DNA from 4 places in the Shewanella sp. HL-SH4 genome. Region 3 is predicted to be linked to each of the others. Evidence: predicted binding sites of a transcription regulator. Region 3 holds the regulator's gene; each other region holds the start of a gene.
What was found. The regulator sigma-54, encoded in region 3, starts transcription at its own class of promoters, with help from an activator protein. The targets are predictions, from matches to a motif close to GTTGGCACGNNNNTNGNNT.
Positions count from the first base shown of each region.

Region 1: a site for sigma-54 is predicted at 3,908-3,926, ahead of ACRWQL_RS13180 (superinfection exclusion B family protein). Genes of this name have one in related genera too.
Region 2: a site for sigma-54 is predicted at 2,858-2,876, ahead of ACRWQL_RS16915 (molybdopterin oxidoreductase family protein). Genes of this name have one in related genera too.
Region 4: a site for sigma-54 is predicted at 1,602-1,620, ahead of ACRWQL_RS19470 (YccF domain-containing protein). Genes of this name have one in related genera too.

Region 1 is NZ_CP195037.1:2,783,003-2,788,767, reverse strand. Features, by position in the region: gene ACRWQL_RS13200 (S8 family serine peptidase) at 1-1,985, shown strand, start outside; gene ACRWQL_RS13195 (hypothetical protein) at 2,060-2,194, opposite strand; tRNA gene ACRWQL_RS13190 (tRNA-Leu) at 2,471-2,555, opposite strand; gene ACRWQL_RS13185 (DUF3149 domain-containing protein) at 2,960-3,097, shown strand; gene ACRWQL_RS13180 (superinfection exclusion B family protein) at 3,255-3,866, opposite strand; gene ACRWQL_RS13175 (ATP-binding protein) at 4,078-5,700, shown strand.
Region 2 is NZ_CP195037.1:3,625,061-3,630,825, forward strand. Features, by position in the region: gene ACRWQL_RS16895 (MATE family efflux transporter) at 1-59, shown strand, start outside; gene pepE (dipeptidase PepE) at 152-862, opposite strand; gene htpX (protease HtpX) at 1,132-1,995, shown strand; gene ACRWQL_RS16910 (cytochrome c3 family protein) at 2,261-2,596, shown strand; gene ACRWQL_RS16915 (molybdopterin oxidoreductase family protein) at 2,917-5,754, shown strand; gene cobA (uroporphyrinogen-III C-methyltransferase) at 5,754-5,765, shown strand, end outside.
Region 3 is NZ_CP195037.1:1,604,773-1,610,537, reverse strand. Features, by position in the region: gene ACRWQL_RS07990 (transposase) at 1-204, opposite strand, end outside; gene ACRWQL_RS07985 (hypothetical protein) at 236-385, opposite strand; partial or broken gene ACRWQL_RS07980 (HPr family phosphocarrier protein) at 735-1,011, opposite strand; gene rapZ (RNase adapter RapZ) at 1,045-1,902, opposite strand; gene ptsN (PTS IIA-like nitrogen regulatory protein PtsN) at 1,899-2,342, opposite strand; gene hpf (ribosome hibernation promoting factor) at 2,345-2,632, opposite strand; gene ACRWQL_RS07960 (RNA polymerase factor sigma-54) at 2,659-4,152, opposite strand; gene lptB (LPS export ABC transporter ATP-binding protein) at 4,313-5,044, opposite strand; gene lptA (lipopolysaccharide transport periplasmic protein LptA) at 5,041-5,628, opposite strand; gene lptC (LPS export ABC transporter periplasmic protein LptC) at 5,615-5,765, opposite strand, start outside.
Region 4 is NZ_CP195037.1:4,202,045-4,207,809, reverse strand. Features, by position in the region: gene ACRWQL_RS19480 (hypothetical protein) at 21-194, shown strand; gene ACRWQL_RS19475 (1-aminocyclopropane-1-carboxylate deaminase/D-cysteine desulfhydrase) at 486-1,253, opposite strand; gene ACRWQL_RS19470 (YccF domain-containing protein) at 1,667-2,080, shown strand; gene ACRWQL_RS19465 (substrate-binding periplasmic protein) at 2,093-2,848, opposite strand; gene ACRWQL_RS19460 (EVE domain-containing protein) at 3,005-3,472, shown strand; gene ACRWQL_RS19455 (TIGR00266 family protein) at 3,629-4,384, opposite strand; gene ACRWQL_RS19450 (LysR family transcriptional regulator) at 4,494-5,423, opposite strand; gene ACRWQL_RS19445 (homogentisate 1,2-dioxygenase) at 5,658-5,765, shown strand, end outside.

The DNA.
Region 1 (5,765 bases), 1.2 Mb from region 3:
ATGATGACGGTGTTACGCCAGCATCACCATTTGCTATGGGCGCTGGCCGTATGGATTTAGACGCTGCAGCTAAAGCAGTGTTAACTTTCGATAAGCCTTCTATTGCTGCTGATTCATGTGTAGGTGTATGTACCTTCACACGTACAGTTAACAACAAAAGTGCAGAAGCAACATCATGGGCTTTAACTGCTAAAGCAGACTCTGCTGGCATCATGATTTCGCCAACGACATTGGAACTGGCTGCAGGCGCTTCTGCAACTTTCACTGTGACCGTTGACACTTCGTACAGCACTTACGGTGAATGGATATTTGGTAACATCATGCTAACTAGCAATGGTGGCAAACAAGGTGCACACCTACCTCTAGCTGTACTTGCTAGAGAAACTAGTGACTCTTCTTTAATCAACACCTTTACAACTGATGCAGATATTACCACTGCTGATGAGTTTGAAATCAAGGCTGTTGTTAATAACACTATGTTTAACGGTAATACCACCATCACAGCTACAGCCCCTAAAGGCACAAAACTGACAAGCAAAGATGATGTTATGGTTAACATGGCAGATGCGACTCAGAATGGTATGAGCGTTAATGAAGAAACAGGTGTAATTACTTGGGTTGGTAACATGAAACTTCCTAAGATGGTTTCAGCTAAAGGAACGGGTTCTTATCCAAATATTACAGATTTAGGTTTGTCGTTTACCCCAGTATGTGCTGATGGTTGTGATGAAGCTAACTTTGTATTTAATGTTCCTGCCTATAAGTATAACGGCCAAGAATATACTCAAATTACCATGTCTGACAATGGTATTGTTATCCCTGGTAGCAGCGCAACTGCTGGCACATATGCTAACAAGCAGCTACCTGATTCTGGCACTCCTAACAACATTGTTGCCCCATTCTGGTCTGATTTCGATTTAAGCGATGGATCTGTTGGTGATACTGGTGGCGGAGCAATGTCTATTGGTGTCGTAAATGGTAGTACTTCACAATGGGTTGTTGTTGAATGGAATGACGCACAGTTATATGGTGACACTTCAGGTGATCAATATAGCTTCAGCGTATGGTTTAAAACCGGTGCGGCTGAAGAAGTGACATTTAATTACTTCAAAGTTCCAACAATGCCTGCGGCACTAACAATCGGCGCAGAAAACATCGGTGGATCGATTGGTACAACTTACCACTTCAATGGTACTGGTGGAACTGTAGCTGCAAATGATTATGTAGAAATTTCAGCAGCTTCAGCAGGTAGTGTCGAGTTAGCTTACAAGGTAAAAACCACTGAGTTTAACCTTGGCCAAGCAGATACACTGGAGGTTGTTGAAGACAGTTCTGCATCAATGAATGTGCTTCTGAATGATACTAAAGTCGACCAAAAAGTGGCTCGAGTTCAAGTATCGGGTGCTGGTATGACAGCAAAAGCACAAAGTGTAATTGATATTTCAGCATCAGGCGATTTATCTAATGCTGCTATTACTGTTAATCCTACAAATGGTACAGCTGTTGTAACCTCAACGGGTGAGATAACTTATACACCTAAGAATGATTTCTTTGGAACAGATACACTGACTTATACTGCTGAAGATAATGCGGGTAATAAGATCACTCCAACTAAAGTAATGTTCAATGTTAGTAATGTTAACGATGCGCCAACAGTTGCACCATCTGCTGTTGATCGCCTTGTAAGACAAACTGTTACAGTTAACTCAAATGCTGCTGATATAGATAGCTCAGAGTTAACATATAGCTGGACTCAAACAGGAGGCCCTTCTCTTGCATTTGACCCAACTAAGGCGAGCATTAGTTTTGCTCCTTCTGAAGTGGGAACATATTCATTCAGCGTTGTTGCTAGTGATGGAGCATTACAAAGTAATACTGGAGAAGTAACTGTTCAATCTTTACCAAGAGATGATGATGGTGGTTCTTTAGGCTGGTTAACAACTTTATTATTACCTTTAGCGGCATTCCGTCGTCGTAAGCACTAATAAATAACCTTAGCTCGTAAAACAAAAACCAGTTGCTCCGGCAACTGGTTTTTATTAGTTAAGCTTAATTCAATTTATTCATCTTCATCTAAAACATCTGCATGAGATGTCGCATCAAACTGTTCTATTTCAGCAAACTTGCTAAACCAGAAACTTGAGCCAACCATTGTAAACTGACGAGTCAGCCCCTCTGCTGCAGTTTGTTGCAACTGCCTCACAATGCGTTCTGCTTCAGGGAATTGATACTCCGCTATTTGATATGCTTAGCTAAGACTCTAGAGTTAGTCTTGACGGTAAAATGCAGATAATAGAACTCTCGATTAAATGACTTTGACGGCTATCTATTCTTTTCTAAAAATTAGATGTAATAATCTCATAGTACAGTAAGAGCAGAAATAAAATTAAAGGAAGGGGTGTACTTGTATCAAGTATCACTAAATAAGCATAAAAAAGCCCCATTCAATTAAGAACAGGGCTTTAAATAATGGTACCCGAGGACGGACTTGAACCGTCACTTCTTTCGAAATCGGATTTTGAATCCGACGTGTCTACCGATTTCACCACTCGGGCAGTGCCTTTTAAGCTACATTTAGCTTTGCAAAGAAATCTTAAAAAAATATCTTTGCAAAACTCTAGTATTACTTCACTTAATGAGTATCAATTAAGTGAACAGAATTATACCCATGCTTATGACAATGGCAAGTCCTTTGGGTTGACTTTACTGACAAAAGTGAACAATTGCCTAAATTCTCAACGCTTCCTCAAAATAAGCTGTAAAAAACACCACTAATTTAAAAAGTTCGCTGTAGTGAGCAGAAGCTAATTTCTACCAGCTAGAGCGCATAAACGCCATAAAGATCACATTTACACACTGGTATACCTAATAATAGAGTCAATCATTGATCAAGATCAGTTTTGCAATTTTATTTCAGCATTATGATAACTGGGACTTCACAAATAAAAGGATAGCTATCATGGCATTTTGGTTAGATTTAATGTTTGGAAACCCAATTGGATTAATGTCTATGATTGTCATTTTTAGTACTTTGGGAATTGTATCTTACTTAATGTGGATGTTTATTGTGAAGTCTGCTCCAGGCAATGATGATTAACATTAGTACTGTAATATTATACCTCTTCGTTATTCTTAGTCATTTACGATAATTATAAATTTTGATCCATTTTAGGGGCTAATTCAGCCCCTCTCTTGTTACACAAACTTCTATAAAACAGAGTTGATGACGCCCTTGTCTCTAAAAATGAAGACTATTAAGCTGCATGTTTGCGAGGTTGTACCAGGCCACTGATGAAGTGAGGTCTGGTCTTCAATAAATAAGTCAACTCTTCTTGTGTAGGTTCTCCTGCAGGTAAACGTAGCACGTCACGGTTTAAATAAATCCTCGCAGGCATGGAGATTTTATACTCTGCTGTAGGACCTTGAATCGCATAATGGCGCTGGTTACCCAGCTCTTCGAGAATATTGGTATGCAATAAACTTTTAACTGCCAACTCATTTTGGGGCAATGCTAATATAGTTGCACCTTGTAAAAAGAACTCTCTCAACAACGCCCTTTCGGCAGGATCAAGTAGTTTTACTTTAGCTTCTATAGTTTCAACTGTTCTTTTTTGACGTAAATGCTGTATGGACTCATCAGCAACAAAGCTCACCAATTGACTTAAAAAGTATGCCGCCCCCACGATTAAAGCTAAACCAATCAGATAGTTATACTGTGCGACAATTTCAGCAAGGGCTAACTGAGACAAAAGATCTTTCGGGGCAAATAATAACCCCAAGCATAACACTACCAACCATAACATCGCACTCATGAAAGTACGCTTTGCATTACTTAAGCTAATTGCTTTAATCATCGCTTTTTTCATCACAGCCTCAGTGTCAGAAATTTGAACATCTAATTTCTTCAAAGCAAATTTAATGCCACCTTTAGCCGGTAAATTAATAAACATCAATATAATAAAGTTTGCTCTGAAATTGAAAAAATCAATATAAAAGTAATAAATTAAATATAGCTATAATATAAATTTTGAACTAACTTATTATATAAGCACTTAGATTAATTAAATAAATAAAACTATGCTGAAATTTTCCAACCAACTATTCACTAGCCCTATCGGTCGAAAGCTTATGCTTTCGATTGTGCTTTTTAGTTCACTTATTACCCTTCTTACGACTATTTATCAGTTATTTAACGATTACAGCAGTGATGTAAACCGTATAGATAGAGCATTCTCTAGTATCGAAAAAGTAAATTTAGAAGTATTAGCTGCCAGTATTTGGGTAATAGATGAGCGCTTAATTAGTACTCAGTTAGACGGTTTAAGCCAACTACCTGACATTACCTATATCTCAATTAAGGATGATAGCGGTCAAGAGTGGCAGGCAGGTAAGTATCATCAGACATCGACGATTGAGAAACAATTTGATCTTATTTACACCAATTCAAATCAGATAAAGGTAGGCACTTTACTCGTCCAAGCCGACCTGAACATTATTTACGATAGGCTTTATGATAAAGCTATCCTTATATTGTTATCAAACGCGATAAAAACCTTTTTAGTTGCTGGTTTTATTCTATTCTTGGTTTGGTTGAACATCACAAAACACTTACTCAAGCTCAGTCAATATTGTGAGCAAATAAGTTTGGATAAACCTTTTAATCCCTTAGTTTTTGACCATAAAAGTAAACGCGACGAATTTGCTATGGTGGCAAAAGCAATTAATAGCATGCAACAGCAAGTAAGAGCATCATTTGCCGATGAACAAGAATCGAAAACAGCATTACAAAGTGCACTGGAAGATCGAGAACGATTACTTAAACTTGAGCGAAGCTATAAAGATGAACTGGCTCGACAAGTTAAAGAACAAACCAAAGAACTAGAGCAGTCATTACTGATTTTAAAACGTGCTCAGCAAGTGCTTGTCGAGCAGGAAAAAATGGCGGCATTAGGGGGATTAGTTTCAGGATTGGCACATGAGATAAATACCCCTATTGGCATATGTTTAACTGCGGCAAGCTCTCAACTCTCTCATGTAGAAGATTTAATTAAGCTCATCCATAGCGAGCATGCCACCTTGGAGGAGATAAACCGTATTCTTGAAGAGTACCAGCAAAGTTGTGAGCTAATAGTTAATAATATTACTCGAGCCAGCACATTAATCCAAAAATTCAAAACGGTAGCAGCAGAGCAACGTTATGAGAAAAATACTCAGTTTAATTTGAAAAAACAGCTAGAAGACATTATCGACTCAACTCAAATTATGTTTTCACCACAACATGTAGATATTAATATAAATGTAGATGAAAGATTAGAAATCGTTAGTAACATTAACTTACTTAACCAAATTATTAGTAATATTATTTCTAACGCTTATACACATGCATTTAAAGGCGTCGAACACAGCCAAATTATGATAAATGTGGTAATAGAGTATGACAAAGTGAATATTGAAATTCAAAACAATGGTTTGAGTATTCCTGCGGATGTCGCCGAACGCATGTTTGAGCCATTCTTTACTACTGCCAGAAATAGAGGAGGAATAGGTTTAGGGTTAGCCGCAGCATTTAATGCCGCGACCTTGCTACATGGCAACGTCAGATATGAACCTATTTCACCATTAGGCGGTCCAATGTTTATTGTCAGCTTCCCTTATGAAAATGTACCAAAGTTTGCCGACAATACGTTAATTGTTGAGTAATTGAGTAATTGAGTAATTGAGTAATTGAGTCAGTAAGAAATCGCACAAACCAGCAACACTCTTAC
Region 2 (5,765 bases), 2.0 Mb from region 3:
AATCTGAATCTGAACCCACTTCTGCTTCAACAAGTAATGATAAGCTTGATGTAAAGTAATTCAATACCCTGTGGCTAATCCACATCTTGAGTATTGAATTAAATGATTATCAGTACTTACAGTTGTAAAAAGTCACTGTAAGTAAATTATATTAGGATAAGTACTGTGATAAATCTGTGCCAGGTTCAATCGGCACTTCTTGCTGCTCACCCTGGAACAAATAGCCTGGCTTGTTACCCACTAATGTCAGCTTATTACCTGTTAACTTAAGTGCTGTACCTTCTTGAATAGCAATAATAGGGGTGAGCGGATCCACTTGAGTAAACTCATATAAACGCTGGGCACGCGTTTCACCATTATGGCCCGGTGCTTGATAATTACTGTAATGTGGATTTATTTGAAATTGCACTAGGCCGATAGCGGTAAATGAAGGCGGCTCAATAATCGGCATATCGTTGGTGGTGCGAATTGACAAGCCTGCAATGTTAGAGCCAGCGCTCCAACCCACATAAGGCTTACCCTCACTGACCTGCTGTTTAATCAGGTGAACTAAATCATAACGATATAATTCATTGAGTAATTGGAACGTATTACCGCCACCAATAAAAATACCATCGGCATCTTTTATGGCTTGTTTTGGATCGCCGTATTCATCAATACTACTAATACTGATGGGTAAATCAGCTAAGCCTTGGCGGACTTTTTCCAAATATTCACTGTAGCTCATACCAACACCTGCATAAGGAATAAACAGCCATTTTTGTCCTGCTATACACAATGGTTTTATAAGCTCAACAGCATGCTGTAAATACGGGGTGTCACCCACTCTAGAAGCGCTTAATAATAAAGCATTCACTGACATAAAATATCCTTTTTTTGTTCAATAACCACAGTCGATTATCCCCATATTAACAAAGTTAATCACAGCATGATAATAGAGATAACTCTCCGGTTTTTGTTTAGCGACATTTAAGTTTCAATTAAGTATCTGTACCTAAAATCTCCGCGTAATAATGTATCTTGGTTGATTAAATCATATTTAATCTTCAATACCTTGAAAATCATTTTACCGGACATATTATGTCTGTAGAATGTATTGATATCGGCAATCTTGCCAACACAGGAGCTAAAATGAAGCGTATCTTTTTGTTAATTGCGACCAACATGGCAATTTTGCTAGTGGCCTCAATTGTAATGTCTATTCTAGGAGTTAACACTTCTACGATGAGTGGATTATTAGTGTTTGCTGCCATTTTCGGTTTTGGTGGCGCCTTTATCAGTTTAGCCATTTCAAAATGGATGGCAAAGAAAACCATGGGTTGTGAAGTGATCACCAATCCACGTGATAATACTGAACGCTGGTTAGTTGAAACCGTTGCTCGTCAAGCTGAGCAAGCAGGTATAAAAATGCCAGAAGTGGCAATTTACCAATCACCTGAAATGAATGCGTTTGCTACTGGCCCAAGTAAGAATAATTCACTGGTTGCGGTAAGCTCAGGCTTACTTTATGGCATGACCCAGGATGAAATTGAAGGCGTTTTAGCCCATGAAGTTAGCCACGTTGCTAACGGTGACATGGTAACGTTAACGCTAATTCAAGGTGTAGTGAACACGTTCGTTATTTTTGCAGCACGCGTCGTTGCGGGTATTATTAATAATGTTGTCTCTAGTAACAGTGAAGAAGGTGAAGGTTTAGGTATGTTTGCCTATATGGCCGTGGTGTTTGTATTAGATATGCTGTTTGGTATCTTAGCTTCAATCATTGTGGCTTACTTCTCTCGTATACGTGAGTTTAGAGCCGATGAAGGTGCTGCACGTTTAGCGGGTAAGAATAAGATGATCGCTGCGCTTGAACGTTTAAAAACGGGCCCAGAAGCCGGTGCAATGCCAGCTCAAATGTCAGCGTTAGGTATTAGTGGTAAGCGTTCTATGGCTGAGTTTATGATGAGCCATCCACCACTAGAAAAACGCATTGCGGCTTTAAAGAACAGCTAATATTGCCGGTAAAATAAACACCACTAAACTGGAGCCTTGTGCTCCAGTTTTTGTTTTATAACTTTTATTATGGATGTATTGATGTAGCGCTCGTTTCAAGTTCAGCTTCAATGCTAAGGTCTTGTTATAACATGATAGTTGCTTAAGTACGGTAGTTCGACTAAATTGGATTTAAGCTAAAAAAATCATCCATATAAAGTCTCAATCATGAATAATGACCTTTATTCAATACCATTGTGGCTAGCGTGGATAAAAAGAGGTTGATATGAAAAATATTTTCTTATGTTCCCTATTCGCTGTTTGTTTTGCTGTGCTCACTTTTTCAATTGGCGCGTCTGCCGCAGAGGAAAACTTAGCTGATTTTCATGCCGGCATGAACGGGTGTGAAAGCTGTCATGTAAATGAAGAACCTTCGGTTGACGGTGGATATGAATTTGAACAATGTCAAAGTTGCCATGGTTCATTAGCTAAAATGAATGATAACCATAAACCGCATGATGGCATGTTGATGTGTGTCGATTGTCATGCGGTACATGAAGTGAATGTAGGTGAACAACCTGTTTGCGAAGCCTGCCACGATGATGGTCGCCTGGCTAAATAGTGCGAGCTAATGTGTTGATGATGGTGTTATATCAACACTTTTTGCGACATTTTTTCAATACTATCAATCATTGTCTACTCTGTTTTATCGCCTTCAACTCCCCCCCAGCCACATCGATATACCTCTAAAGAGGTATTTTAATTGCTTTATTTTCAATAAGATGCGCAACATTGGTGCGACTTGTTGCACTTTAGCTGCACAATGTCCGATTACTTTCCTAAGTAAATTTATAAAAAACCTTTAATTTCAAACCAGTATAAATTTGGCACGCTAGTTGCGATATTAAATGTAATTATTGTAGTGATCAAATAGGTGTAGGAATGACGGATATTCAATCAAGTTGTGCATATTGTGGTGTCGGCTGTGGATTAACCATCAGCCAAAATTCAACACACACACTTGGTGAAACCGGCTCAGGATTAACGTTACAAGGCGACAAGGTTCATCCGGCTAACTTTGGGCAGCTATGCGCTAAAGGTGAGCGTTTATTAGAAAGCTTAAACCAGCCCAACACATTGCGCTACCCTAAGTTACGTTCAGGTAAACCGCTTGAGTGGGATGCTGCTACACAATTAATTGCAGATACATTTCAGCAAACCATTGATCAATATGGTTCAGATTCAGTGGCCTTTTATTTATCAGGTCAGTTGCTTACCGAAGACTATTACGTGGCCAACAAGTTTGTTAAAGGTTTCTTAAAAACCGCTAATGTCGACACTAATTCACGCCTGTGTATGTCTTCAGCAGTGAGTGCAATGCAACGTGCATTTGGTGAAGATGTGGTACCCGGATGTTATCAAGATTTTGAGCATGCAAAAGTTATTGTCTTAATTGGTGCCAATACCGCCTGGACCCATCCGGTTTTATTTCAACGTATTTTAGCAGCAAGAAAAACCAATGGCTGCAAATTGGTCGTAGTCGACCCGTTATCAACCGCAACCGCTAAGCAAGCTGATTTACATTTAGCGATAAACCCAGGGGCCGATTTAGACTTATTTGTTGGCTTGCTGGGCTTTATTGCAGATAACAACACACTGAATCAACGCTATATTGATGCTCATACAGAAGGTGTTGTTGAAGCCATTACCCACGCACAACAGTTCAGTGCAAACCTGCAAACACTTGCTGACTCTGTTGGGGTGACGTATTCAGACTTAGTGCAGTTTTACCAACTTTTTAGTCAGCATGAGCAAGTCGTTACTGCCACCTGCCAGGGTGTTAACCAGTCAGTGAATGGCACCGATATCACTAATGCGATCATTAATTGTCATCTTGCATTAGGCCAAATAGGTCAGGTTGGCGCCGGATTCTTTTCCCTGACCGGACAGCCTAATGCCATGGGCGGGCGAGAAGTAGGCGGTTTGGCCACTCAATTAGCCTGTCATATGGGATTTGCTGATAATGAGCGGGCGTTACTGGCTGACTTTTGGCAATGTGGTGATGTGGCGGCACAAAAAGGCTTAGCCGCTGTTGATATGTTTGATGCATTAGCCGATGGCAAAATAAAAGCTATTTGGATTATGGGCACTAATCCTGTGGTATCGCTACCTAATAGCGCTAAAATTGCCAAAGCACTAGCCGATTGCCCGTTTGTGGTGGTGTCTGAAGTGAGCCCTGACTCCGATACAGCTAAGCTGGCAGATATATTACTTCCCGCCCAAGGCTGGTCTGAAAAGTGTGGCACAGTCACTAATAGCGAGCGCACCATTACCCGCCAGCGTGGTTTTATTGCCGCTAAAGGTCAGGCAAAACCAGATTGGTGGGCGGTGAGCCAAGTGGCAATTAAAATGGGCTTTAACGGTTTTCAATTTGAACACAACGCCGCGGTATTCAGCGAATTTTCTGCTTTAAGTGCGAAAGTGAAACAAGTTTTTCCAGATAAACACTTTAATCTTGCCGGACTCGCTGGATTAACAAAAACTCAATATGATGATTTAGTGCCAACACAGTGGCCAGTCGCAAGCATTGAACAAATCGGTCAACAGCATCAGCGTGTGTTTTCAAATGGTCATTTTTCTACTATCAGCGGTAAAGCACAGTTTATTACGCCTGCGAACGTATCAACTCACTTAGCCAAAGGGCAATCAGTGAATGGTGTTGAAAATAGCCGCCAAAACTTACCCGCTTTGTTGCTCAATAGTGGCCGCAGTCGAGATCAGTGGCACACCATGACTCGCACAGGCCATATTGCTAGCCTACGCGCCAGCGTGCCAGAACCTGTGATTCATTTGCATCCAAAACAACTGGGTTTATTTAATCTAGTGGAAGGTGGGTTAGCCCGTATTCAAGCGGAGCAAAAAACAAAATCAAAGCCCCAAGCTTTTACAATGGCTCGAGTGATCGCAGATAAAGACATGCCAGTCGACGTCGCATCTATGTCTATGCACTGGTCAAAGCAGTTTTCACTGACTCAGGGAGTTAACCAAGTTGTTGACAGCCGAGTAGATCCTATTTCACAGCAACCTGCATTTAAGTGCCAACCAGTGACTTTATCGCCGGTGACGTTAGCCCTGCAAGGAGTGGTATTTGGCATTCATGACAAAGCGGCCGCAGGTCTTTGTTGGCAAGTGGCTCAAACGTTAACCAATGGTATTTGTCATCATATTGGTTTTGAAAACGAACAAGATGGTTTTGCATATCAAGCCACGCCCTATTCATTAAAGTGGACCTTAACGCGAGTTTGTCAATCTGGGCATCAGCTATTGCACATTCAATGCAATATCCAAAAAGGGCAGTTAATTGCGTTGAAACTGTTATCTGATAAACCGGTGAGTGTGGCATTAGAACCTATGAGCGCATTTATTGGTAAAACCTTAAATAGCCAGCTATTAAGCCAACTTCATCAACAAATTAATGCTGGGAATAGCCCATTAATTTGTGCCTGTACAGGCATGACTGAAGCTGATATTAGCGATGAAATTAACCTGCAGTTTAATCAGCAAGTATTTAACAAAGGTGTGACTAACCTTAGTTTTGAACAGGCTTTAGATGCGACGCAATCCATATTAGGTTGTGGTCGACAATGTGGCAGTTGCCAAAGTGAAGTTAACCAGTGCGCCACCGCGCATTGGGCTGAAGCACTTACTTATACTGATACTTACAGTGACCCAGATACCGAGCATGAACAAACCAATCCAGCAAAAGAGGATGTTGCCTAATGAATAATGTC
Region 3 (5,765 bases):
TTGTAAAGAGGCTATTTGTTCTGTGATTAGATCTTTTTTAACCTCAACGGGTTCAGTCGTTGATTTTACCCATTGGTATACCACTCTAGATGAAACGCCATATTCCTTGGCTACTTCTGATAACAAGCGATTATGGTGAGTGACTTGATTAACCACTTGATTGATTAGTGTGTCTGGATAACGATTGCTTAGGTATTTTTTCATAATCAAAGTCCACTTTTTTGAATGCCGATATTTATCGTTTTTCAACTTCCCATTGACTAAAACCAACATTGGCAAAAAATGTGTAGTGTTGCTGAATTTTTGTAAAAATTGGGCTAGCCAATTTAAGAGTATGTCCAAAAACAGTATTAATCGTATTTAAGGTTAATTGTGTATTTCGCATAGTGCTCTCTCCAATAAGTCTTGCTAGCTTTAAATCTAGTACCACTTTGTAGGTACTAATTACTATATGAAAAGAGCGTGCCAACTATTTTTTTATTTATTTTTTATTTTTTTTCAATGTTTTATGATTTTATGGTTTCTGTGGTGGTCGTAGGGTATGCAATATAATGGTGCAATTGCACTAATTCGGAGGGAGATTTAAATTATCCTAACTGCATTAATTTAACCTCAACTTAACTCTGGTTAAGCGAGCAACTCAATAAGTTAAATTAAACACGGTTAGCTATTTTAAAGCAAAGGTGGGTTCATGATGAAAACGTAGATTCAATCGCTGGGGGAAGTGATTAGGATCAACAACCTTCTTCGAACTTGTCATTAATTAAATCGCATATAGCATCAAGCGCTGATTGTGCATCTGGCCCTTCAGCTATGATATCTATGGTTTTACCTAAGCCACTTTCAAGCATTAATAAGCCTAAAACACTGGCGGCGCTGGCCTTTTTTATCACCCTGGATCAGGGTAACATTGGCATTGAATGCATTAGCAAGAATAGCCAGTTTGGTCGCCGCTCGTGCGTGTAAACCAAGCTTGTTTGATATGATGACTTGGCGCTGTAAAAGACTCATTTAGTTAAGTTCCGACAAGTAACTTTATTGCGATTATTTGTGCTTATTTATAAGCTCTCGGTGCCTTGCTTGAACAACATGTTTTTTACCACTTGAAAAACGTTTAGCAAGCTGGTCGGCGATATAAACTGAACGATGCTGGCCACCGGTACAACCAATAGCTATGGTTAGGTAGCTGCGGTTATTGCGCTCTAAGTGGGGCATCCATGTTTCAAATAGGTTTTCTATTTGCCAAATGAATTTATTTACCAGCGGTTGCTGGCCAAGAAATTCCTGTACCGGTTCATCTAATCCAGTAAAGGGGCGTAATTCTATTTCCCAATGTGGGTTAGGTAAAAAGCGTACATCAAACATAAAATCGGCTTCGGCGGGCATGCCATATTTAAAACCAAATGACTCAAAATTGATCACTAACTCTTTATCAACACTGCCCATTAAAATTTCACGTACCTGATCACTAAGTTGATAAATATTTAGCTTAGATGTATCGATAAAATGGTCTACGTATTCAGAAATAGGCGCTAGTAGCTCACCTTCAAATTGAATCGCATCTTGTAGGGACATATTCTTTTTCGATAAAGGATGTAGTCGTCGGGTTTCACTGTAACGTTTTAGTAGTGCCTCATCACTTGCCTGTAAAAAAAAGCTTATGACTTCCGTATCCTCAGATAACCACGCTAGCTGCTGCTGTAATACTTTACCTTGCTCTTCTATATTTCGAACATCAACACTTATAGCCACCAGTTCATTGGTGTTTCTAAGCTGTTCTAATAGCCGTCCAATTAAGGGCAGTGGTAAGTTATCAACGCAATAGTAACCTAGGTCTTCTAGTACCCTAAGTGCGACAGATTTACCTGAGCCCGAACGACCGGATACAATGACTAATTTCATGCTGTGATAACCTGATAGAGTTCAGTTGAGTTACTTGCTTTTCGTAACTGCTTAAGAATATGTTTATCCGATAACTTTTCAGCCATTGAGGATAGGGTACTGAGATGTTGCTGACACTGGTCTGCTGGCACCAGTAATGCAAATAAGAGATCCACTGGTTGTTTGTCGATAGCATCAAATGAAATCGCTTCTTCGCACTTTATAAAAACCGCGATAGGGTGAACGATGGACGTTAAACGACCATGCGGGATTGCAATGCCAGAGCCTATTCCTGTGCTACCCATTTTTTCTCTAGCCACTAGGCTTTCAAAAATCTCTTGTGAAGAGAGGGATGGGTACTGGGCTGCAGCTAAATCGCTGATAAGCTCCAGTACCTTTTTCTTACTGCCCGGTGTGGCACAGGAGGTGCATTCCGGCTGCAGGATGGTACTAAGTTCCATCATTAATGCTTAGTTAATTTCTCTTTGTGTTTAATGACCTGACGATCGAGTTTATCAATCAGGGCGTCTATAGCGTGATACATGTCAGCATGTTCAGATGTCGCAAATACCTCAGCTCCATTCAAGCTGACTTTTGCTTCAGCTATCTGTTGTTGCTTTTCGACATTTAATACTACGTGGACATTATTGATCTGATCGAAATGTCGTTCAAGTTTTGTAAACTTACTTGTGACATATTCTCTTAGTGATTCAGTAATTTCAATATGATGACCCGTTAAGGTGATTTGCATATTTATCCTCCAATTGCCTAGGTAGATTATAAACTCTTACGTTGGTTTGAGGGAGGGATCATCATCGCTTCGCGGTATTTCGCTATGGTGCGACGTGCAACATTAATCCCTTGTTCTGCCAGAAGATCTGCCATTTTACTGTCGCTTAGTGGTTTTTTCTGGTTTTCAGCAGCAACCAGCTTTTTAATAAAAGCTCTAATTGCTGTAGACGAACATTCTCCGCCATCATCAGTACTGACATGGCTAGAGAAAAAATACTTAAGTTCGAACAGTCCGCGCGGTGTGTGCATATACTTTTGTGTGGTGACACGCGAAATAGTGGACTCATGCATTTCGACAGCTTCAGCTATGTCATTCAACACCATAGGCTTCATGGCTTCAGCACCGTACTCAAAAAAACCTTGCTGAAATTGCACAATACAATTGGATACTTTAAGCAGGGTGTCGCTGCGGCTTTCTAAGCTTTTGATAAACCATTTGGCTTCTTGTAAGTGACCTCGAATAAACTGAGTGTCTGTTGAACTCTTACTGCTTTTTGCCATGGCGGCATATTGTTGATTAATGCCTATTTTTGGCATGTTATCAGGGTTCAATTCAACGACCCAACGGCCATTCTTTTTGGTCACTGACACGTCTGGGATAACATATTCATCATCCGGTGGGGTGATCATTGTGCCAGGACGTGGATTTAAAGATTGAATTAATTCAATTGCTTCGCGCAGCTCATCTTCTTTTAGCTTAGTTTTACGCATGAGTGTGCGAAAATCACGTCCAGCAATCAAATCTAAATAATCTTTGATTAACATTCTGGCATTATCGATATGGGGCGTGTCTGGTGCAAACTGAACAAGTTGAATCAATAAACATTCACTTAAGCTACGTGAGGCGACACCCAGAGGGTCGAAATGTTGTATACGTTTTAGTACCGCTTCGACTTCGTCTAATTCGACAGAATCATCGCCCATAGCTTCTAAAATATCTTCAGTACTTTGGGTGAGATAACCTGTGTCATCAATGGCATCAATAATGGCAGTGGCAATAGCGAGGTCTGTTTCAGAAAAAGGGGTTAGATTTTTTTGCCATTCTAAATGCTCGTATAATCCTTCGGATGTTTCACCTTGGAAGGGCATGTCATCATTTGGCATGCTGCCAGAACCCGAACCAGGGCTTGCCATTGGGGAGGCGCTGTACACTTCATCCCAGGTAGTGTCCATTGGCAAGTCTTCAGACATTTGCTCTTTAGTCATTGACTCTGCGGTGTCGACATTTGAAGTGTCTTTTTCGACTACAGGTGCGCTTACTTCATTGAAGTCAGTTTCTGATAGGTCTTTGGAGTTATCATTTTTGTTGCTAAGTGCTGAAAATTCATCTTCCATTTCAAGCAAAGGATTGGAATCTAATACTTGTTGAATTTCTTGCTGTAACTCCAAAGATGATAACTGCAGCAAACGTATAGCTTGTTGCAGCTGTGGGGTCATAGTGAGGTGCTGACCCATTTTAAGTTGGAGTGAAGCTTTCATTACTGCTGATCCCTAGAAGAATTCGGCTTTCTACACTGATTAAAGTGAGTGATAGTCGCAATTTTTTAACAAATGGTTTTACTTTACCTATACACGATCAATTAACTTAGTCGCCAGAAACATTTTGCCAAGCAAGTGCTTCAGGTCCTATTTAGATTAACTATAGCTTGAATTGTTCGCCTAAGTATACTGCTCGAACTTGCTGATTGTTGAGTACTTCAGTTGGGGTGCCTTCGGCAATCAAATTCCCCTGGCTAACAATATATGCCCGCTCACATACATCAAGTGTTTCACGGACATTATGATCAGTAATTAATACGCCTAGGCCACGGTGTTTGAGTTGAAGAATAATTTTCTTAATATCAATCACTGAAATAGGGTCAACACCCGCAAAGGGCTCATCTAACAATATAAATTTAGGATTGGCTGCTAAAGCGCGTGCAATTTCTACCCGTCGTCTTTCACCACCAGATAGCGACATGCCTAAGCTATCGCGAATATGGGTAATATGGAATTCTTCTAAAAGATGCTCCAATTCCTGAATTCGCTCATCCGAAGTCATCGATTTTCGGGTTTGCAACACGGCCATAATATTATCTTGCACACTGAGCTTTCTAAAAATACTGGCTTCTTGTGGTAAATAGCCAATACCTTTTCGCGCACGTAAATGCATTGGGTCAGCAGTTAAGTCATCGTCATCAATTAAAATGCGGCCATGGTCACTTTTGACTAAACCAACAACCATATAAAACGTGGTCGTTTTACCTGCGCCATTGGGACCAAGTAGTCCGACAATTTGGCCTGTTTTTACAGTTAAGCTGACACTTTTAACCACTTGACGACTTTTATAGCTTTTAGCTAAATTCTCAGCTGTTAAGGTAATTTGGGTCATTGGTTACCTTGCTTTTTTAACGGGATTTCAGGTAATTTTTGTGCTGGTGACTCATCATTTTGGAAATTTTCCGGTTGAATAATGGTAATAACACGATCTTCACCTTTACCGGTACTTTCAGCGATAAGTTCCTGAGCATTGATATTGTAACGGATCACGTTACCCGTCACTTTACTGCCTGCTTGATCTAGCTTAGCGTTACCGGTTAATAACAGTCCAGTTGTTGCTAAGTCATAACGAATTTCATTGGCGCTTGCTGTACCTATGCGACCATCATCAAGTTCTTGTGAAAATGTAGCAGGGTTACCGGTCGCAATGAGCGTTTTAGTCTGGCCGTTTTCAGCTGAAAATGCCCGCAGTTCATCGGCTTCGATATTGATCGAGCCTTGGGTAATTTTTACTGGGCCGTTAAAAATAATTTGATTATTTTTAACGTCTGCTCGTTGACTTACGGCAGCAATTTTAAGCTCTTGCTTCAAATCGCCTTCTTTAGCTACGGCGTTGCCTGCCAATACACTAATCGCTAAAGTGCAAATAACACTGCTTTTACCGAGCAATGTGGTTAAAAACTTAATGTGGTTCATATGTCCCTTCTACCTGGCTGAGTAAGGTAATTTGTTCTGCATTGAGATCGGCAAATAGCCCTAAGCCTTGAATAATAAAACCATTACCTTTAATGGTAACTGACTCTTCAGAACGACCTATCATAGTGTTTAAATTA
Region 4 (5,765 bases), 1.7 Mb from region 3:
AAATTATAAGGAGTATGATAATGTCATACCAATTTAACGGACACGAAATTACAGTTAACTTTCCTGTTAATTCAATTTCATCAAACAAAAACTCAATTGCTTTTACCGATTCACAAGGTAAAAACAAAACAACTTTTTCAAAACGCATTGAAGCCGTAAACTTTATGAAATGGCTGATTAGTTCGAATAAGTAATAAGTACATCCCCTACGCTTAGGCGTAAATCATTTGCTCTGTTATTTAATAAACCTGGCTAACGGTATTCCCCTCTCATTTACCGGGCGTTTATTAACAACAGGGCAAACTGATAAATCCGCTTTACCACACACTCAAAAACTCTTATCAATAATTTCTGTTAAAGAAAATAACTTTTATATATCTGTAAACGACATTATTATGTTGCAATGCAGTGGTAGATAGTCTGTTATGCAGTAAAATATATATTCAATATTAATACCCTCTACACATACTGCATATAGCAATCAGTTATCTATTAGCAAGCTTACGTTTATATCTGGGTAGCATAGTTGCATTCCCTAACAAACCGCCTTGATGAATATATAAAACTTGCCTATCTTGGCATTGATTCGCTTCTATGTAGCGCTTCAACACGCTCAAGCCAATAGGGTCGTATAATAAATCAAACTCTATTCCACTTGTTTCTAGCACATCGTTCCACAACTCAAATAAGGGTAAATACAACTTACCAAAGTGATACTTATTGCCATCATTAATAATAGTGGGATGCTGGGTTTTATCTGGGTTTAATTCACAAAATTGATTTGCTAAATATGTATCACCACCAACAGTGCTGCAAGTTAATACCTTAATATCAATTATTTCCTTTTGGCATTTTTTTATAAAATACTGTTGCAGAAAAACTGCTGTCGTACCTGTACCAGATGGAAGATATACAGAAAGAGCGGATATATTTTGTCCTTTAGCCCAATCTATAATTTCACAACCAAGCTGGTAGATGCCCGTTTTAGCATATTCACATCTGCCCCCCTCAGGAATAAACAGTATTTGTTGCTCAGAATATCGATTTAGGTATTCAGGCCTAAATATGTTTATTACTTCATCCAAATGCTTGCAGCCACTGAGTTCAGCTTGGTCCCAATCAACTTGGATAATATTGGCACCGTTATGATGGGCTTGAGTAAAATTTGACACAATAGCAGGTGTAGCTTGTAATTGTGACTTTATATAAGCACTAATATGACTTACATAATAATCTAGCTGCCAGCCTTTCATTTTTGCCAATACCGATAGCGAATATAATGAATTTGCTTGAGCCGAGCCCGATCCCACTATTCGTGTCACTTTAGGAAAGTCATTGATAAGGAAATGATAAAATTTTCGGGCTTTATTACCACTAAAATCAGGGTGTAATTTATCATCGCGCTTGACGAATATTTGTCTTCCTGCAAAATTAATTGTATCTGTTGGACTATGACTTAGCATTTATAACACCATTAAAATTGATTAGGGTCATTGTAACTAAAATTGGTTAAAATCACTCATTTTTAGTCTAAATCTCAATTCTTAGTTTACTTCATCCAAATAAAAATCAATTTAACCATTTAGATCAATACTTTAAACCTTGGCACATTCCCTGCTTAGTTATCAATATTAATCTCCTATTTCAGTTGTAAAAGGAAAAAGATATGGCTATTTTTAGACTAGTTTTTAATATTGCATGGTTTATTTTAGGTGGATTTATAATGGGTCTAGCCTGGTGGCTTGCGGGGCTACTATGTTTTATTAGTATTATTGGTATTCCCTTTGGACGGGCTTGTTTCGTCATTGGTGAGATGGCATTTTGGCCATTCGGCCAGCAAAGTGTCAACCGAAAACACTTAACGGGTGTTGAAGATCTAGGAACTGGTACCATAGGATTAATCGGTAATATTGTTTGGTTTGTGTTTTTTGGAATTTGGTTAGCGATAGGTCATTTAGCTCATGCACTAGCGTGTTTTGTGACGATTATTGGTATTCCATTTGGCATTCAGCATCTTAAACTGGCATTATTAAGCCTAACCCCTATCGGCCAAACTGTGGTACCAAACGAACAGTATTAACATTAGGGATGCTTATTTTTTTTCTTGTAAATAAGCATCCAGCATTATTTGAGGTTCAAATCTTGATAAGCCATCGTTAATTATTTTAAGCCACCTTTCACCCTCTTTATTATTTGCTAATGCAACATGCAAGCTCTTAGAGTCAAGGATTTTATTATTGATTTGCAGTAGATGTGATATTTTTTCAATTTTTGGATCACTTTTTAAGTATTGATAAACATTTAAATCGATTATAATTGTATCAATACGTCCGGCTGCTAATTTTAATATATTCTGCTTTTCATTCATGGCCTCTTCGTATTTTTGATCACCATTAGCAATCATAGTGTCTATCTCGTCTGTGTTTACATACCCTTTTACCACGCCTAATACATATTTATTTAAATCAGTGATTGTATTCCACATAATCGGGTTATTTTTAAGCTCCAATAAACCTATCGGACTTTCGCCTAAAGATTGAGAAAAAACAAACTCATTTGTGGCATTAATGTATTCAGGGAAATAGCCTATTTTAGCCTCAGTTTTTACCATTCTAATAGCACGAACCCAAGGAACAACTGTGACTTTTAATTGATGGTTGTCATAAGCAATAGCATGTTTAACTATACGGGTAGCAATACCTTTTTCAGTCAACTCAGCTCCACTAAATGGTGGCCATTCTAATGTAGATAGCTCAAGGGTATCTGATATCGCAGTGCTTGATAATACTGAAGTAAGAAACAGATGTAACCACAGTTGTGTCATTCTATTAGCTAAGGTCACCATCATATCATCTCCAAAAATGTATACTTTGAGATAACGTTACATAACAGAATCTTGTTGATACCTGTAGTAAAAGCTACCATAAAAAATGCCCTACATACTGCGCGATTATAAGAACTAACTTTAGTAATAGTAGTACAACATAACGTCTTGGTGAAATTTATGAAATATTGGTTAATGAAGTCTGAACCTGATGACTTCAGTATAGATGACTTAAAAAGGTGCAGTGGACAAAAATCAGCTTGGCAAGGGATTAGAAATTATCAAGCCAGGAATTTCCTACGAGATCAAGTACGCGTCAATGATTTAGTGCTCTTTTATCATTCAAGCTGCAAAGAGCCTGCAATTGTAGGACTCGCTCAAGTAAGCCAATCTTCACGGCCTGATCTAAGTGCTTTTGATAGCTCATCACCGTATTTTGATCCTAAATCTGATCCTTTGAAACCTCGCTGGGTTGAGGTTGAAATATCATTTATTGAGAAGTTTGTTAATCAGATAAGCCTGAAACAACTTAAAGCTGACATGGAATTAGCTGATATGGTGTTAGTGGCAAAAGGTGCAAGATTAAGTGTTCAACCAGTCAAAGGGTCTGAATTCAAATACATATTATCACTTTGTAGTAGGGCTTGAAGAGTAAATATATTCAGATTATTACTCATAAAGTTTTACCTTTATAAAAATCAAAATGCTTACCTGATATTGAGTAAGCATTCTTACTTGAATTTACGAATAATCTTGGATAATTGATATTTTTAAACACTATAAAATTGATTAAATAATAGCTTATTAATCTTCACCTTTTGATGTACCACCTGTAGTAGGTGCATGGGCAATAATACGATCAGCCATACGAGAGAATGGTAACGATTGTAGCCAAACGGTTCCGTGCCCCTGTAGGGTAGCTAAAAACAACCCTTCACCGCCAAATACCATAGACTTAAGCGAACCAGCTCGTTGAATGTCGTAATCAATTCCAGGAGAAAACGCGACTATACATCCAGTATCAACTCTCAATGACTCTCCGTGAAGCTCTTTTCTAATTAAGGTGCCACCTGCATGAATGAATACCATACCATCACCTTTCAAACTTTGTAATATGAAACCTTCCCCGCCGAAAAAACCTGCTCCTAAACGACGATTAAATTTCATGGTAACGTTTGTGCCCAGTGCTGCAGCTAAAAAACTGTCTTTTTGACAGATAAGCTCACCATTATGCTGAGATAAATCGACCGCTAAAACACTACCTGGATAAGGAGCTGCAAAAGCGACTTTACGCTTACTGTGCCCACCATTAGTAAAGTGAGTCATGAAAATACTTTCACCGGAAAACGCCCGCTTACCAGCGCCAAGTAACTTACCGAAAAATCCAGACTCAGGTTCAGAGCCGTCGCCCATTTTAGCCTCAAAAGTGATATCTTGTTCCATGTAATTCATCGCGCCCGCTTCTGCTATCACAGTTTCATGTGGATCGAGCTCCACCTCAACTAATTGCATACTTGAGCCGATAATTTCATAATCTACTTCGTGGCATCGCTTGGTCATTTGTCACTCCTTGGACTGTTAGTTAATCTCATTCTCAATGAATTTAGCATAAAAGTAATGACCGACTCTATCAAATCTCTGTTGGCACATTAATCGTTTATAGACAATATTATCCAAGCCCTGTGGTATTAATCTCTTTGGAAGTGTGCAATTCAAAACGAGTAAACTCATCTAAAATCAACTCGGTAAATAGTTGCCCTGCTCGCCCTAATGGTCTTTCTAAGGTTGACACTAATTGAGGCGTAAAGCTGAATGTATTACCGCCAACAAAATCGACCGATTTTAATTCGCCTGAATTTAACTCTTCATGGATCAAAAATGCTGGCATCCAACCAAAGCCAAGGCCTTTCAGTAAAGCATTTTTTTTCATGATAAACCCTGATAGATAAAACACCTTGTCGCCACCAAATTGCATTTCATCACGCACTAAACGCTGTGGGGACGAATCTTCAATGGTCAATTCCACATGCTGTTGTAGCTCAGTTAAACTTATCTGACTTTGCTTAACTAAGGGGTGATGGCAACTAGCAACAAGTACACTGGTAATAGTGGGTAAGGCTTTAGGATGATAGTTTGGCCCTGTCAAATAGTCTTTTACTAACATTAAATCGGCGCCATCTCGCTCAAACCTATGCTGCACACCGCCTAAAAATTCCATATTTAGTTGAATTTTAGTCGGTACTTTATGTTCAGCCATACGTTTGAGCGCCGTCATGATAGGTTCCATCGGCAACGCCCCGTCGATCACCAGTTCAAGTTTGGGCTCCCAGCCTTCACTAAAACGGCTAGCAAGATGCTCAATATTGGCCAAATGTTGCAATAAACGTTGCCCCTCAGCCAAAATAACTCGGCCTTCAGGGGTTAGCTCTGCACGGTATTGATCGCGATTAAATAAACTTACCCCCAAATGTTGCTCTAACTTTTTGACTTGGTAACTCACCGCAGATTGCGCTTTATGTAAACGCTCAGATGCTTTAGCGAAACTTCCCTCTTCGACTAATACTTGTAAAACCTTAAATGCATCAACATCTATGCGCATTTATCACTCCTTTGTGAGGTAAATTTGTGCTTTTGTATCGATTAGCTGCCAGAAATGTACCGATAACAATACAATCTAAAAAACAGATGGAGTCTAGCTGTTTATTATTCTTTTTTTTGTTCATCTAAGCAACTAAATTGAATCTATCTATGCGGCAGAGGTCACACTACTCATTGATAAAATGAGCTAGATGAACAAACTAAGTGCTGTAAATACCCGGTTAAGGAAGCTGATATGCCATTTTATGTAAAACAAGGTGAAATCCCCACAAAGCGTCATATCGCATTTGAAAAAGAAAATGGCGAACTTTACCGTGAAGAGCTTTTTTCAACCCATGGTTTT